DNA from 2 places in the Arthrobacter sp. FW305-BF8 genome. Region 2 is predicted to be linked to the other one. Evidence: riboswitches for the same ligand, from Rfam matches in the RefSeq annotation. Region 2 holds a riboswitch; the other holds the start of a gene.

Region 1 (6,985 bases), 2.0 Mb from region 2:
TACCACTCCACGACGGTGCCGGCCATGGATGCCGTGACAACTTTCTTGAGGCCTGAGGCCTTGACGTCGGTTTCCTCTACACGCCTTGCGGCGGAGCTTTCCGTACTCATTGCAAACTCCTTCGGCGTCTTCCTCGACGCCACGGGGACCGGTCGATGGCGACGGGTGTGTGATGCACACCACGAACGCCGGATTCAACGAGTATGGTCTGCCGATGAAGCAAGCTCAACGCCAAATAGTGCAGGGCCCATCTGCATTTATGCACACAAGCTGCGTTGGCGTTGTCACGGCACGGCCGGCCCCGGCCGCGTGGAGCGGGCCTGAGGTCAGTTGAGGAGGTGCGCCCTGAGCTGGGCGTTCAGCTGGCCGATCTCCGTGAGGAAGCCGTCGTGGCCGATCGGGGAATCGATCATATGGACATCCACTGTTCCAGGCAGGGACTCGGCCAGTTCCTGCGACTGGGCGGGAAAGTACAGACGGTCCGACTCCACGGCGGCCACGAAGAAGTCGGCGGTGGTCCGGGCGAGGGTCTCCTTGAGCGTTCCCCGCCCGCGGGTGACGTCGTGGCTCATGAGCGCTTCCGTCAGGGCGATGTAGCTGTTGGCGTCGAAGCGCCGGACCAGTTTGTTGCCCTGGTGGTCGAGGTAGCTCTCCACCTGGTAACGGCCGCGGCCCGCCAGGGCATCGGCCTGCAGCGGCTGTTCAGCGGCCTGGGCGTTCCTGCCGAACCGGAAATCGAGTTCGTAGGCAGACCGGTAGGTGATGTGGGCAATCCGCCGAGCGAGCGCCAGGCCATCCGCGGGTTCCGGTCCGCCGTAGTAGTCGCCGCCGTTGAAGTGGCGGTCCTGCCGAATGGCAAGCGTCTGTGCCTGCGCGAACGCGATCTGTTCGGCCGTGCTCCTGGCACCGACGGAGATGACACCGCAGCGCCGCACCCGTTCCGGGAAAGTTACTGCCCATTCGAGGGCGCGCGCCCCGCCCATGGAGCCGCCCACCACAGCATGCCAGCTGCTGATGCCGAGCCGGTCAGCCAGCCGCGCCTCGGCCGCCGTGGAATCCCTCAGCGTCACCAGCGGAAAGCGTGAACCCCAGGGCTTGCCGTCCGGAGCTGTCGACGACGGCCCGGTGGACCCGTAACAGCCACCCAGGATGTTAATGGAAATGACGAAGAACCTGTCGGTGTCCGCCGGCGCACCGGGCCCGGCGAGCTGTTCCCACCAGCCCTCTTCAGTTCCCGCGCCGCCCCGGGTCACGTGCGTGTCCCCGGTGAGGGCATGCTGAACGAGGATGGCGTTGGAGCCGTCCTCGTTGAGCGTTCCCCAGGTTTCGTAGGCCAGGGTCACGTCCGGCAGGAATCCCCCGGCCTCGAGTTCCAGGCTGCCGATGTTGACGTATTGGACAGTGCCGTTGGGGACGGTGCCATTCGGAACAGTGCTAGTGGGGACGGTGCCATGCGGAACAGTGCTGCTCCCAGCCGTGCCTTGCGGAGCCTTGCCGTTCGGTACTACGGCGGCGGGTACATCAGTGCTGACAGAAATCGTCATAGGTAAACCTCTTCTACGCGCTTGCCCGCCGGCAGCTGTCCGGCAGGCCAGGTCTTCACCCGGGGCACCCCACCGCGGAAGGAGGGTTGCCGGCCAGCAAGCCGGGGCTGTCGCTGGCACTCATGACCTGTTGCCCAGTTTACGAAACAGGCGGACATCTGCGCTAAGAATGTGACGGCTGTGTGACTCCCGGCCCCTCACCGGCCGGGAGCCACACCGGCAGCGCGGGAAGTCAGGCGCCCTTTGCCGCGCGGAATCCGGCGTCGAGGTCGGCCAGGATGTCATCGATGTGCTCCAGGCCCACCGACAGCCGGACCAGGCCGGGGGCAACCCCCGCCACGGCCTGCTGCTCCGGCGTGAGCTGGCTGTGGGTGGTCGACGCCGGGTGGATGACGAGGGAGCGGACGTCGCCAATGTTTGCCACGTGGGAGTGCAGTTCCAGGGCATCCACGAAGCGCTTTCCGGCCTCGGCGCCGCCGGCCAGCGTAAAGGCCACCACCGCGCCGGTGCCCTTGGGCCCGTACTTCAGGCCGCGCTCGTACCAGGGGCTGGACGGCAGCCCGGCGTAGGCCACGGACTCCACGTCTTCCCGGGCTTCCAGCCAGCCGGCCACGGCTGCTGCGTTGGCCACGTGGCGCTCCACCCGAAGGCTCAGGGTTTCCAGGCCCTGCGCGATGAGGAAGGCATTGAACGGGGACACCGCGGAGCCCAGGTCGCGGAGCAGCTGGACGCGGGCCTTGAGGATGTAGGACAGGTTGGCTCCCAGGGCGCCGCCGGCGCCGAGGTCCCGGGCGTAGACCAGCCCGTTGTAGGTGGGGTCCGGTGTATTGAAGCCGGGGAAACGCTCCGGGTCCTTGCCGAAGTCGAAGTTGCCTGAATCCACGATGACGCCGGCAATGGCGGCACCGTGCCCGCCGAGGTATTTGGTGGCCGAGTGCACCACGATGTCCGCACCCCACTCGAGCGGGCGGATGAGGTAGGGCGTGGACAGGGTGTTGTCCACGATCAGCGGCACGCCGGCCTCGTGCGCTGTCCGGGCAACGCCTTCGATGTCCAGCACGTCCTGCCGGGGGTTCGACACCACCTCGGCAAAGAAGAGCTTGGTGTTCGGCCGCACGGCGTCGCGCCACTGCTCCAGGTTGTCCGGGTCTGCCACGAAGGTGACGGAGACTCCGAACTTCTTCAGCGTGTGTGCCAGCAGGTTGTAGGTACCGCCATAGAGGCTGGGGCTGGCAACAACGTGGTCGCCGGCTTCGGCGATGTTAAGGATGGCGTACGTTTCGGCGGCCTGGCCCGAGCTCAGGAGCAGTGCCGCAAGCCCTCCTTCCAGACTGGCGATGCGCTGTTCGACGGCGTCCTGGGTAGGGTTGCCGATCCGCGTGTAGATGGGTGCGATCTCGGCCAGCGCAAAGCGGTCCGCTGCACTCTCGGCGCTGGGGAAGACGAACGACGTCGTCTGGTAGATCGGCAGTGCCCGGGCGCCGGTGGTGCCGTCCGGCGCCTGGCCGGCATGGATCTGGCGGGTTTCGAATGACCATGCGTTGGACATGAGGCTCCTCTGCTGAAGGGCGTGTGCTGGTCCCGGCACAGGCCCGCGCTTGCCGCACGGCGGGCGCCGCGCAGCCAGGTCTTCACCCGGGGCACCCCGCCGCGGTTGGAGGGTTGCCGGCCAGCGAGCCGGGGCTTTCTTCGCTGGCACTCATGACCTGCGATCAGTGTAGGAATGGGACTGTTACGCGCACAGCTTTGTGAAGAACTTCGTCAAAGTATGGACTTTTCGCAAGGTTAGGTGCACCTAAGCTGAGAGCCACCTCACAAAGTGCCAAGATGAGGTCATGCGCATGGATCACGTCTCTTACGCCTGTGAACACGATGGCCTGGCGGCCACCACCGAACGTATCTCCTCTGCCCTCGGCGTCGAAGCCGTAAAGGGCGGGGTGCACCCCCGGTTTGGGACCCGGAACATGATCATTCCCCTGGCCGGCCACAAGTACCTCGAGGTTGTTGAGGTACTGGACCACCCGGCGTCGGACAAGGCACCGTTCGGCCAGGCCGTCCGGGCCCGGTCCGCGGCGGGCGGCGGCTGGATGGGCTGGTGCGTCGAAGTTGACGACCTCGCCCCATTCGAGGAACGCCTGGGCCGCTCCGCGGTCAACGGCAACCGCAAGTTCCCCGACGGCCGGGAGCTTGTCTGGAAGCAGATCGGCATCCTGGGCCTAATCGCGGACCCGCAGGTCCCCTACATGCTGAAGTGGGAGGGCGATGCGGAGCTGCACCCGTCCAACGCCTATGACAGCAATGTGAAGATGTCCAGCCTCACGATCGCGGGCTCTGCCGAGCGCGTGACCGAGTGGCTCGGCGAGCCCGTCGAAAGGCCGCTGGAGGACGTCGCCGTGAACTGGGTCGCCCCGCACGGAACGCCGGGCATTCTCTCGGTCACGTTCGAAACCGCAGCGGGCGCCGTCACCATCTGACGCACTCTCCGCCCTTCACTTCGGCCGCCATCAGCGGGTGCCAATGACGTCACCCGCCGATGGCGGCCGAATCACTTTTAAGGGCCGGGCGCTTCCTAGCCCAGGCCAACCGCTTTGCCGAACAGGCTGAACCCGACGAACGCGACGATGTCCAGCAAGGCGTGCGCGATGACGAGCGGCATCACCCTCCGGGTCCTGGTGTAGATCCAGGCGAAGACCACGCCCATGATGGCGTTTCCAATGAATGGTCCGAACCCCTGGTACAGGTGGTAGCTGCCGCGGAGCATTGCGGACACAAAAATCGCCAGCGGCACGGACCAGCCGAACTTGCCGAACCGGTCCAGCAGGTAGCCCACCACAATGACCTCCTCCACGACCGCGTGGCGCAGTGCGGACAGTATCAGCACGGGCACCGTCCACCAGTAGGCGTCCAGACCGCTGGGGATGATCGCCGTCGTAATGCCCAGGGCACGCCCCGCGGCGTAGAGGCCCAGCGACGGGATCCCGATCAGGGCGGCCAGCCCGAGCCCCTGCAGCAGGTCCCTGCCCGGCCGGGCAAAGTTGAATCCCAGCTTCCGGAACGCCGAGCCGGCCTCGTGCCCGCCTCCGGCCTTCGCCTGGCGCTGGTCTGTCAGAAAGTAGATCACCAGCAGGACCGGCACCAGGGCGAAGATGATGTCCAGCAGCTGGTAGGTGAGGTCGAAGTACTCCCGCGTGCTTTGCGACCTGTTCAGGGTGGACGTCCCCTGCGCCAGCGGTGCCCGGGTCATTTTGTCCAGCAGCTGCACCACGGAGTAGACGGCGGACTGGCCGAGCGACAGCCCAAGGACGATCCAGACTTCGAACCGCAGCCGACGGCGGGAGGGAACCAACATGTTCCTATCTTGCCTGCACCGGCTGGTACTTTCCTGTCAGCCAGTCGGTTCCTGTCCGGCCGCGGGCTGACCCTATGCTGGGGAACTATGAGCGCTCCCGGGAAAATCATCATGATCCGGCACGGCCAGTCGGCGGCCAACGCGGATACCTCCATTTACAACAGGGTGCCCGACTACCGGATTCCGCTGACAGAGCTTGGCCTGGAGCAGGCGAAAGCCGCCGGGGAACGCATCCGGCGCGAGCTGGACGGCCGGCAGGTGAGCGTCTACGTCTCACCGTACCTGCGCGCCTACCAGACCCTTGAGGCACTGGATCTTGGCCATCTGACGGAGCGGGTGATCGAGGAACCGCGGCTGCGCGAACAGGACTGGGCCAACTTCCAGATTTCCGGCGACATCGAGGACCAGAAGGAACTCCGCAACGCCTATGGCCACTTCTTTTACCGCTTCCGGGAGGGCGAGTCCGGCTCCGACGTCTACGACCGGATCTCCTCGTTCATGGAGACCCTGTACCGGCACTGGTCCAAGCCCGACTACTCCCCGAACGCCCTGCTGGTCACGCACGGGCTGACCATGCGCCTGTTCTGCATGCGCTGGTTCCACTGGTCCGTGGAGTATTTCGAGTCGCTGAACAACCCCGAAAACGCCGAGGTCCGCATGCTGGTGCGCAACAGCCTGGGCAAGTACGAACTCGACACACCGTTCACACAGTGGGTGGACCGGAGGGTGGACGAAACCGTGCTGGACGCCCCGCCGGTGATTTTCTGAGCCGTCTTCTTTTCTAGGCGCCGGCCACGAGCACTTCGGTGCCGCGGGCTTCGAAGGCGGCCTTGTCGGCCGCGGAAATGCCGGAGTCGGTGATGAGCCGGGTGAAGTTGTAGCCGTCCATGGTGGCAAACGCCCGGCGGCCCACCTTCGAGGAGTCTGCGATCACGTAGGACTCGCTGGCGCGGCTGGCCAGCAGGGCGTTGACCGTAGCCTCGGCCTCGCCGGTGTTGGTGGGCCCCACCTCCGGGTCGACGCCGTTGACCCCGATGAAGGCGATGTCCAGCACCACCTTCTGCATGATGATGTCCGTGTACGGGCCCACGAGTTCATAGGACCGCGGGTTGAGGATGCCGCCGGTCACCATCACCTTGATGTTGGGCCGGACGGCAAGCTGGGAGGCGATGTTGATCGCATTGGTGACCACGGTCAGGGTGGGCTGGTTCGACGGCGAGTTAAGGTCCTCGCGGGTGGCCAGGATCTGTGCGAGGGCGGTACTCGTGGTGCCGCCGCACAGGCCGATGACCATGCCCGGGCTGATGAGCGCCGAGGCGGCCAGGGCGATCTCCTGCTTGGCTACGGCGTGGTCGTCCCGGTTGTACCTGCCGGGAAGGTCGTAGGCGAGGGCGCCGGTGGTGGCGCCGCCGCGGGTCCGGGTCAGCAGCCGCCGCTTGGCAAGGCTGTCCAGGTCCCGCCGGGCGGTGGCAGGTGACACGCCGAGCCGGGTGACGATTTCCTCGACTTCCACCTGGCCGGCCTCGGCAAGGAGATCAAGGATGGCCGTCAGTCGGTCGGTGCGTGTCATGCAGGGCCTTTCAAGATCCAAAAACGCCACAAAGAAATGACGCTTTGTGATTGTATCAGACCCTGAACGATCATCTTGCGTCACTCCCGGGGGGAATGGCACCGCCTGACACTACCGTGCCCGCACCCCTGCACGCCACACCGCGTGGGTCAGCGGCATGCCGGGGCGGTAGGCGAGGTGGGTGGCGGACGGGGCGTTAAGGACGTGCAGGTCCGCCCGGTGTCCGACGGCGAGTGAGCCCACGGCGCGTTCGCCGTCGACGTCGCTACCGGAGTCGCGCTGCAGCGCCAGGGCGCCGCCGTACGTCGCCGCCCGGACGGCCTCATGGACACTCAGTCCCATCTGGAGGACGGCGGTGGTGACGCAGAACGCCATGGAGCTCGTGTAGGACGTGCCGGGGTTGCAGTTGGACGCGAGCGCCACGGGCACGCCGGCGTCCAGGAGCTGACGGCCGGGGGCCAGCGGCTGGCGGGTGGAGAGGTCGCAGGCCGGCAGGCAGGTGGCCACCGTTCCCCGGCCGCC
Region 2 (6,985 bases):
CAGCCGCGCCACGACGGCGCCGGTTCCTGCCCCGAGCTCCCGGATTTCCGTCTCCCGCAGGTCGGTGCCCTGCGCCTCCGCCAACAGGTAGGAAGCCGTCAACGCCTCGATGGTGAGGAGTTTGGCGGCAGCCTCCACAGAGCGCTGCAGCTGCTGGAGTGCCAGCGGGGCCAGCGTGGAGTGGTCTTCCACGTCCGCGGACAGGGTAGGGGCTCCGAGCGTGGCAGGTGCCGCAAGGAATTTCAGCTCCGCCAGCAGGCCGGCGGCCGAGTACCAGAGCAGTCCCGGCAGGTCCTCGGACGCGAGTGGCGTGCCGGCCCGGGCCGCATCGAGGTTGAGCTGCCGGATCAGGCGCTGCGGCGGATAGAGCTTGGCGATCCGCCGCTCGCTGCTGATTCCGACATGGGCGAGTCCCAGCCGCAGCGCCTCGAACGCCAGGGCGAGCTGCATGGGCTGAAAGTTTCCACCGGACACCATCCGGCCCGAAGCCACATCCGTCAGCGGGTTGTCGCCCCGGCCGTTCAGCTCCACTTCGAGCGCCACGGCCAAGGCGGCCACCTGGGCCCGGAACGCACCGTGCGTTTGCGGCGCCGCGCGGAAGGACAGGGCGTCCTGGACCGACACCTGCCGCCGCGGGTCCTCCAGCCAGCCGCCGCGCACCAGGCGCCGGACATTGGCCGCCGAGACGCGCTGGCCGTCAACCGCCTTGGCCGACTGCACGGCCGGCGAAAAGGGGCTGAGGTTCCCGCCGCCGTCGTACCTTGCGGTGGCCTCAAGCGAGAGCGCCAGCGCGGTGTCCGCCAAATCGGCGAGCCACCGGATGCGGCGGAGTTCCAGCACGCCGGCACCGATCGAGTACGAGTTGGCGCTGACCAGTGCCAGGGCCTCGCCCGGCGCAAGGACCAGCGGGTCCAGCCCGGCAGCGGCGAGCGCCGCCGCGCCGTCCAGCAGGCCGCCGTCGGGAGCTAGCGCCTGCCCCTCGCCGATGGCGACGGCGGCAACCGCCGCCAGCTGGGTGAGGTCGGACGAGCCGACGGACCCGTCGCGCGGAACGGCCGGCACCACGCCCCTGTTGAGCAGATCGGAATAAAAGCGCGCAGTTTCCGGGCGCACCCCCGAGCCGCCCCGCGTGAATCCGATGAGCCTGGCCAGGATCAGGGCCCGGACTTGATCCCGGTCCAGCAGCGCGCCGACGCCGCTGTGGTGGTAGCGCACCACCTGCAGCTGAAAGTCGAGAATGGATTCCTGCTCCACGGCGGTATCCCGGCCGGAGCCGAGCAGGGTGTTCAGGCCGTAGACCCGGTGCCCGGAATCGATGGCCGCCTGCACCACCTCGCGGGACAGGCCCACGAGATCGAGGGCGTCGGCGCTGAGGACCACCTCCACTGCGGGATCGGCCGCCGCGGCAGCCACGTCGTCGGCACGGATGTGTGCCGTTCCGATCAGGAAGGTGCCGAGCCGGACGCCGGACACCAGTCCGCCGCGCCCATCCATAGAACCCGGCCCTACCACTGCACCAGCCCCGGCCATGGCGTTAGAAGTCCAGCAGGTTCCGGCGGAAGCCGCCATCGCCGTAGCTTGTCCGCAACAGACCCCGACGGCGAAGCACCGGCGCCAGCCTGTCCAGCACGCCGTGAACGGTGGCCGGATCCACGAAGCCGGAGAAGAGGAACCCGTCGCCGCCGACTGCAGCCCCGGTTTCCTCGAGGTGGTCGGCGATTTCCTCGGCGGTGCCGATGATGCTGTCGCCGGCGCCGCCGCTCCGTGCCTGCAGGATCTGCCGCAGCGTGGAACCCGGGGGCGCGGCCTTGGAGAAGTGCTCCAGGGTGCCCTGGTTGCTGTTGGTGCTGAGCTCGGGGAGGGGCGCGTCGAGGTCGAACTGCTTGAAGTCGATAACGGACAGGTAGGAGATCGAGTTGAGCTGACTGTCGATGTCCCGCTGCGTGAGCTCCCGGCGCGCGGCCCGCAGCTCCTCCGCTTCAGCCTTGGAGCCAGTCACGGTGGGTTTGAGGACGAACAGCACCTTGACGTCGTCAGGATTACGGCCGGCCGCGGCTGCCTCGGCGCGGATGGAGTCCCGGTACGCCTTCATGCCGTCGGCGCCGCGGGCCAGGGCGATCGCAACGTCGGCGTTCGCACCGGCGAAGGCCTTGCCCCGCGGGGATGCCCCGGCCTGAACGAGCACCGGCTCCTCCGGCAGCGGGGCCGTGTTTAGCGGTCCCCGAACCTTGAAGAACTCCCCCTCGTGGTGGATCGGCCGGACCTTGGTGTGGTCCGCAAAGATTCCTGCCCGGGTGTCCTCCCGGATGGCATCCGGTTCCCAGCTGCGCCAGAGCTTGCGCACGACGTCCACGAACTCCTCGGCCTTCTCGTAGCGGAGGTCATGCTCGATCTGCTGGTCCAGTCCGTAGTTCTGCGCGGCAAGGTCGCTGCCGGAGGTCACCACGTTCCAGCCCAGCTGCCCGTTGGAGAAGTGCTGCAGCGTGGCCAGCAGCCGGGCGGCGGTGAACGGCGGATAGAAGGAGGCGCTGATGGTGGGCACAATGCCGAGGTGTTCCGTGGCGGAGAGCAGATACGGCACCAGGGCCAGCGGATCGTGCTTCGGCGCGAAAGACGCCTGAGCCAGCGAGACCTCCGCACTGCCGCCGTAAGTGTCCGGAACGGTGAGGGAGTCCTCGATGATGAACAGGTCCAGCCCCGCCCGCTCAAACTCGCGGACTGCATGCTGGTAGGGGGCGGGCTTCCTCCAGTCGTAGCCGATTCCGTAGCCGGGCGTCCCCCAGCCCTGGACCCCGAAGCCATGGCCCACAAACCATCCAAAGTGCAGCATGGGAGTCACTGTATTCGGAGTCGAATCATTCACTGCGGCCTGGTTTCATCCGGCGTTACGGCGGTTCATCTCCCGTCATTATCCTCCCGTTGCGGTTTGATGCGTTACGGAAGATGACGGCGGCGGCGGTGCGCCCCGCCGTCGTCAGTGTTACGTTTTTGGGGAGTAATGAGTACCGGTATTAAGCCCTGACTGGCCGGTCGGCAACCCTCCTTCTCCGGCGGGGTGCCTCAGGTGAATACTCGGCATATCGACCACTTCGAGCTGCAAGCGTGAGAAAAGGAGATCCGTCGTGTCAGACGCCCCCGCCGTTGCAACACTGCCATCCCAGCAGGATAAACCCGAGGAGAAGCTGTCCTACCGCCTGATCACGGGACCGGACGACCGTGCGTTCTGTGAGCGCATCTCGGCTGCCCTGGCCGAGGGCTACGTGCTGCACGGCAGCCCTGCCGCCACCTTCAACGGCACCGGCGTCATCGTGGCCCAGGCCCTCGTCCTGCCAGCCGCCATCGCCAGTGCAGATGCCGCCGTCGCCACCGCCGTTGACCGGCTGGACTCTGACGAGGACTTCGCCGAAGAAGCCTACGAGGGCCACGCATGAGCTACGCCGGAGACCTCACCCCGCAGGACGCCTGGGCCAAGCTCGAAGAGGGCGCCATCCTGGTGGATGTGCGCACCGAGGGTGAATGGGCGCACATCGGCGTCCCGGAAACTGTATCCGCGAACAGCCAGCGCAACGATCCCCTGTTTATCCAATGGACTTTTCCCGGCGGCATTCCCAACTCCGACTTCGTCGAACAGCTGAAGCAGCAGGCGCCGGAGGACAAGAGCGTGGAGCTGCTTTTCCTGTGCCGCTCCGGCCAGCGCTCCATCGGCGCGGCAATCGCTGCCACCCAGGCGGGTTTCACCTCCTACAACGTGCTCGAAGGCTTCGAGGGCGAACCTGACCGCTACGGTGAGCGCACCGTGAACGGCTGGAAGAACCGCGGCCTGCCGACGAACCTGGGAAAGAACTAAATTGACCTTTAATCACGACGCCGCCGGCTGGAGCCCCGACACCCAGGCCGTGCGCGGCGGGCTTGACCGCACCAATTTCCAAGAGACCACCGAACCCGTTTTCCTCAACTCCGGGTTCGTCTACGAGTCCGCCGCAGCCGCGGAGCGCGCCTTCACCGGCGAGGACGAACGCTTCGTCTACTCGCGCTACGGCAACCCGTCCGTGGCCACCTTCCAGGAACGGCTCCGCCTGCTCGAAGGCACCGAGGCGTGCTTTGCGACGGCGTCCGGAATGTCCGCCGTGTTCACCGCCTTGGGCGCCCTGCTCGGGGCCGGGGACCGCGTGGTCGCCAGCCGGTCCCTGTTCGGCTCCTGCTTCGTGATCCTCAACGAAATCCTGCCGCGCTGGGGCGTGGAGACGGTCTTCGTGGACGGTCCGGACCTCGAGCAGTGGCGGGCTGCCCTGTCGGTGCCCACCACAGCCGTCTTCTTCGAATCCCCGTCCAATCCCATGCAGGAAATCGTGGACATCGCGGCCGTCAGCGAACTCGCCCACGCCGCCGGCGCCAAGGTTGTGGCGGACAACGTCTTCGCCACCCCGCTGCTGCAGCGTTGCGGAGACCTCGGCGCGGACGTGGTGGTCTACTCCGGCACGAAGCACATCGACGGCCAGGGCCGGGTGATGGGCGGAGCCATCCTGGGCACCAAGGAATTCATCGACGGCCCGGTCAAGCAGCTCATGCGCCACACCGGCCCGGCCCTCTCCTCATTCAACGCCTGGGTCCTCACCAAGGGCCTGGAGACCATGGCGCTGCGCGTGAACCACTCGTCCGCCACGGCGCTGCGCCTGGCCGAATGGCTCGAGGCCCAGCCCGCCGTCAATTGGGTGAAGTACCCGCTGCTCAAGTCGCACCCGCAGTACGAACTGGCGGCCAAGCAGATGAAGGCCGGCGGCACCGTCCTCACGCTGGAGCTTGCGACGACGGCCGGCCAGTCGGGCAAGGAGGCCGCCTTCGCGCTGCTGGACGCCCTGAAGATCATCGACATCTCCAACAACTTGGGCGACGCCAAGTCGCTGATCACCCACCCCGCCACCACGACGCACCGGGCCATGGGACCGGAAGGACGTGCCGCGATCGGGCTCAGCGATGGAGTGGTGCGGCTGTCCGTCGGCCTGGAGGACGCGGATGACCTTGTCGCGGACCTGGAGCAGGCTCTCAAGCAGATCTGACCTCTTTAAACCCTGCTCTTCCGGGCCGACTGTTTCTTACTTCCCATGGCCGGCTGTGAACCTCGGTTGCGCTGCACGTCCCTTCATTTCCGGCGTCCTTGAGAACGCGGGTGCGGCACGGTTTAGTGGGTGGACCAGCAGGGTTTACCCAGGGTTTACACAGATGGTCTTGTTAGGCTCCGTGTGCACTGGGCAGACTCTAATAACACCGATGAACCGATCAATCCCTGTCGGTTCAGCACCCCACCCAAGGACAGACGCAGTGATGCGTTCGGGGCCGCGGCCGCGAAGACGCTGCGTGCAGCCTCCCTGACCGGAAGGACCGCCATGGCCGGAGTATTCGAAGTTTTTGTTGACGCAGAGTCCCAGTTCCGGTTCCGGCTGAAGGCCCCCGATGGATCGGTACTGGCTATCTCCGCACCCTTCCAGGACAAGCGCGCGGCCGCGGCCGGCATCGCCGACGTACGCGAATGCGCCGGGACGGGGCTCATCACGGACCTCTCGGCCGCGGCAGCTCCGGCGACCAAGTCTGCCCCGGTGACAGAGTCCGCTCCGGTTCAGCCGGCCGTATCGGCCCCAGCGCCTTCGCCTGCGCCTACCCAGGTTCTCCCGGCACGGTCCGACCACCGCAGGCAGGGATTCGGCAAGAAGCGTACGTCCTCGGAGGCTCCCGGTTCGCCGCTGTGCAGGCCGGCGGCAGCTGCCGAGCCGGCCCGGTGGACCGGGGCGGCCTGACCGCCGCAACTGCTCCTCAGTAACTGGCGGACGTAATGAAGTGCCATGCAGACTCTCCCGGATAGAGCCATAAGGCCGCCCTGAACTCGTACGACGCCGTCACGGCTCGAGTATCGCACGACGTAACAGGCAGCTGATCGGTTTACTTAGGTAAGCCTTAACTCATATCCTCTTCCGGTGACCACGCAGCTTGATTTCGCGCGGGTGCCCTTCGCCGCCGATCTGGCGGGTTACGGGGACAGGCCCGCCGTTCTTACCGACAATTCCACTCTCACCTACCGGGACCTGGCCCGCAGGGTTGATGCCCTCGCCCTCCGGCTGGGAACGCAGCGGCGCCTCGTGGCGCTGGCCGCAGCGAACGACGTCGACTCGCTGGTGGCGTATCTCGCCGCCCTGGTCGGCGGCCACCCGCTGATCCTGCTGCCGGAGGACAAGCCGGCGGCACTCGAGTCCCTGGTGGCCGCCTATGACCCCGACGTCGTGCTGCGCTCAGCTGGCGGAGAGACCGTGTTTGAGGAGCGCAGGCCCGGAACCAGGCACGAACTCCATCCGGACCTCGCGCTGCTGCTCAGCACGTCCGGTTCCACGGGTTCGCCGAAGCTGGTGCGCCTGTCCGCCGCCAATCTGCAGGCCAATGCCGAGTCGATTGCCGAGTACCTGAGCATCGGCCCGGCAGACCGCGCCGCGACCACCCTGCCGATGTCCTACTGCTACGGGCTGTCCGTAATCAACAGCCACCTGCTTCGCGGTGCGGGCCTGGTGCTCACAAACCTTTCCGTTGTTGACCCGTGCTTCTGGGAGCTTTTCCGAACCGGCGGGGCAACGTCGTTCGCGGCGGTGCCGTACACCTTCGAGCTGCTGGAGCGGGTGGGCTTTGCCGAGATGACCTTGCCCGGCCTGCGGTATGTCACGCAGGCCGGAGGCCGGCTCGCCCCCGAGCGCGTGCAGGGCTATGCCGAGCTCGGCCGCCGGAAGGGGTGGGAACTGTTCGTCATGTACGGCCAGACCGAAGCGACCGCGCGGATGGCCTACCTTCCGCCCGCGCTGGCCGCCGAGCACCCAGGCGCCATCGGCATCCCGGTTCCCGGCGGTGCCTTCCGCATTGAGCCGGTTCCCGGCCTCGAGCACGGCGAGCTCGTCTACACCGGACCCAACGTTATGCTCGGCTACGCGGAGACACCGGAGGATCTCGG

What was found. Region 2 has a riboswitch for S-adenosylmethionine ahead of LFT45_RS20980 (DUF1737 domain-containing protein). Riboswitches for the same ligand answer to the same signal wherever they lie in the genome.
Region 1: it holds a riboswitch for S-adenosylmethionine, as region 2 does, so the genes downstream of both, metX (homoserine O-acetyltransferase MetX) here and LFT45_RS20980 (DUF1737 domain-containing protein) in region 2, are expected to answer to the same signal.

Annotation. Positions count from the first base shown of each region.
Region 1 covers NZ_CP084561.1:1,730,385-1,737,369, reverse strand. The annotation lists gene LFT45_RS07680 (MFS transporter) at 1-110, opposite strand, end outside; gene metX (homoserine O-acetyltransferase MetX) at 327-1,544, opposite strand; SAM riboswitch class IV at 1,557-1,672, opposite strand; gene LFT45_RS07670 (bifunctional o-acetylhomoserine/o-acetylserine sulfhydrylase) at 1,777-3,093, opposite strand; SAM riboswitch class IV at 3,134-3,251, opposite strand; gene LFT45_RS07665 (VOC family protein) at 3,380-4,018, shown strand; gene LFT45_RS07660 (CPBP family intramembrane glutamic endopeptidase) at 4,114-4,893, opposite strand; gene LFT45_RS07655 (histidine phosphatase family protein) at 4,981-5,661, shown strand; gene LFT45_RS07650 (DeoR/GlpR family DNA-binding transcription regulator) at 5,675-6,463, opposite strand; gene hutI (imidazolonepropionase) at 6,575-6,985, opposite strand, start outside.
Region 2 covers NZ_CP084561.1:4,616,411-4,623,395, forward strand. The annotation lists gene LFT45_RS20970 (aromatic amino acid ammonia-lyase) at 1-1,494, opposite strand, end outside; gene LFT45_RS20975 (NtaA/DmoA family FMN-dependent monooxygenase) at 1,535-2,830, opposite strand; SAM riboswitch class IV at 2,995-3,109, shown strand; gene LFT45_RS20980 (DUF1737 domain-containing protein) at 3,123-3,431, shown strand; gene LFT45_RS20985 (rhodanese-like domain-containing protein) at 3,428-3,847, shown strand; gene LFT45_RS20990 (O-succinylhomoserine sulfhydrylase) at 3,849-5,057, shown strand; gene LFT45_RS20995 (YegP family protein) at 5,385-5,792, shown strand; gene LFT45_RS21000 (AMP-binding protein) at 5,970-6,985, shown strand, end outside.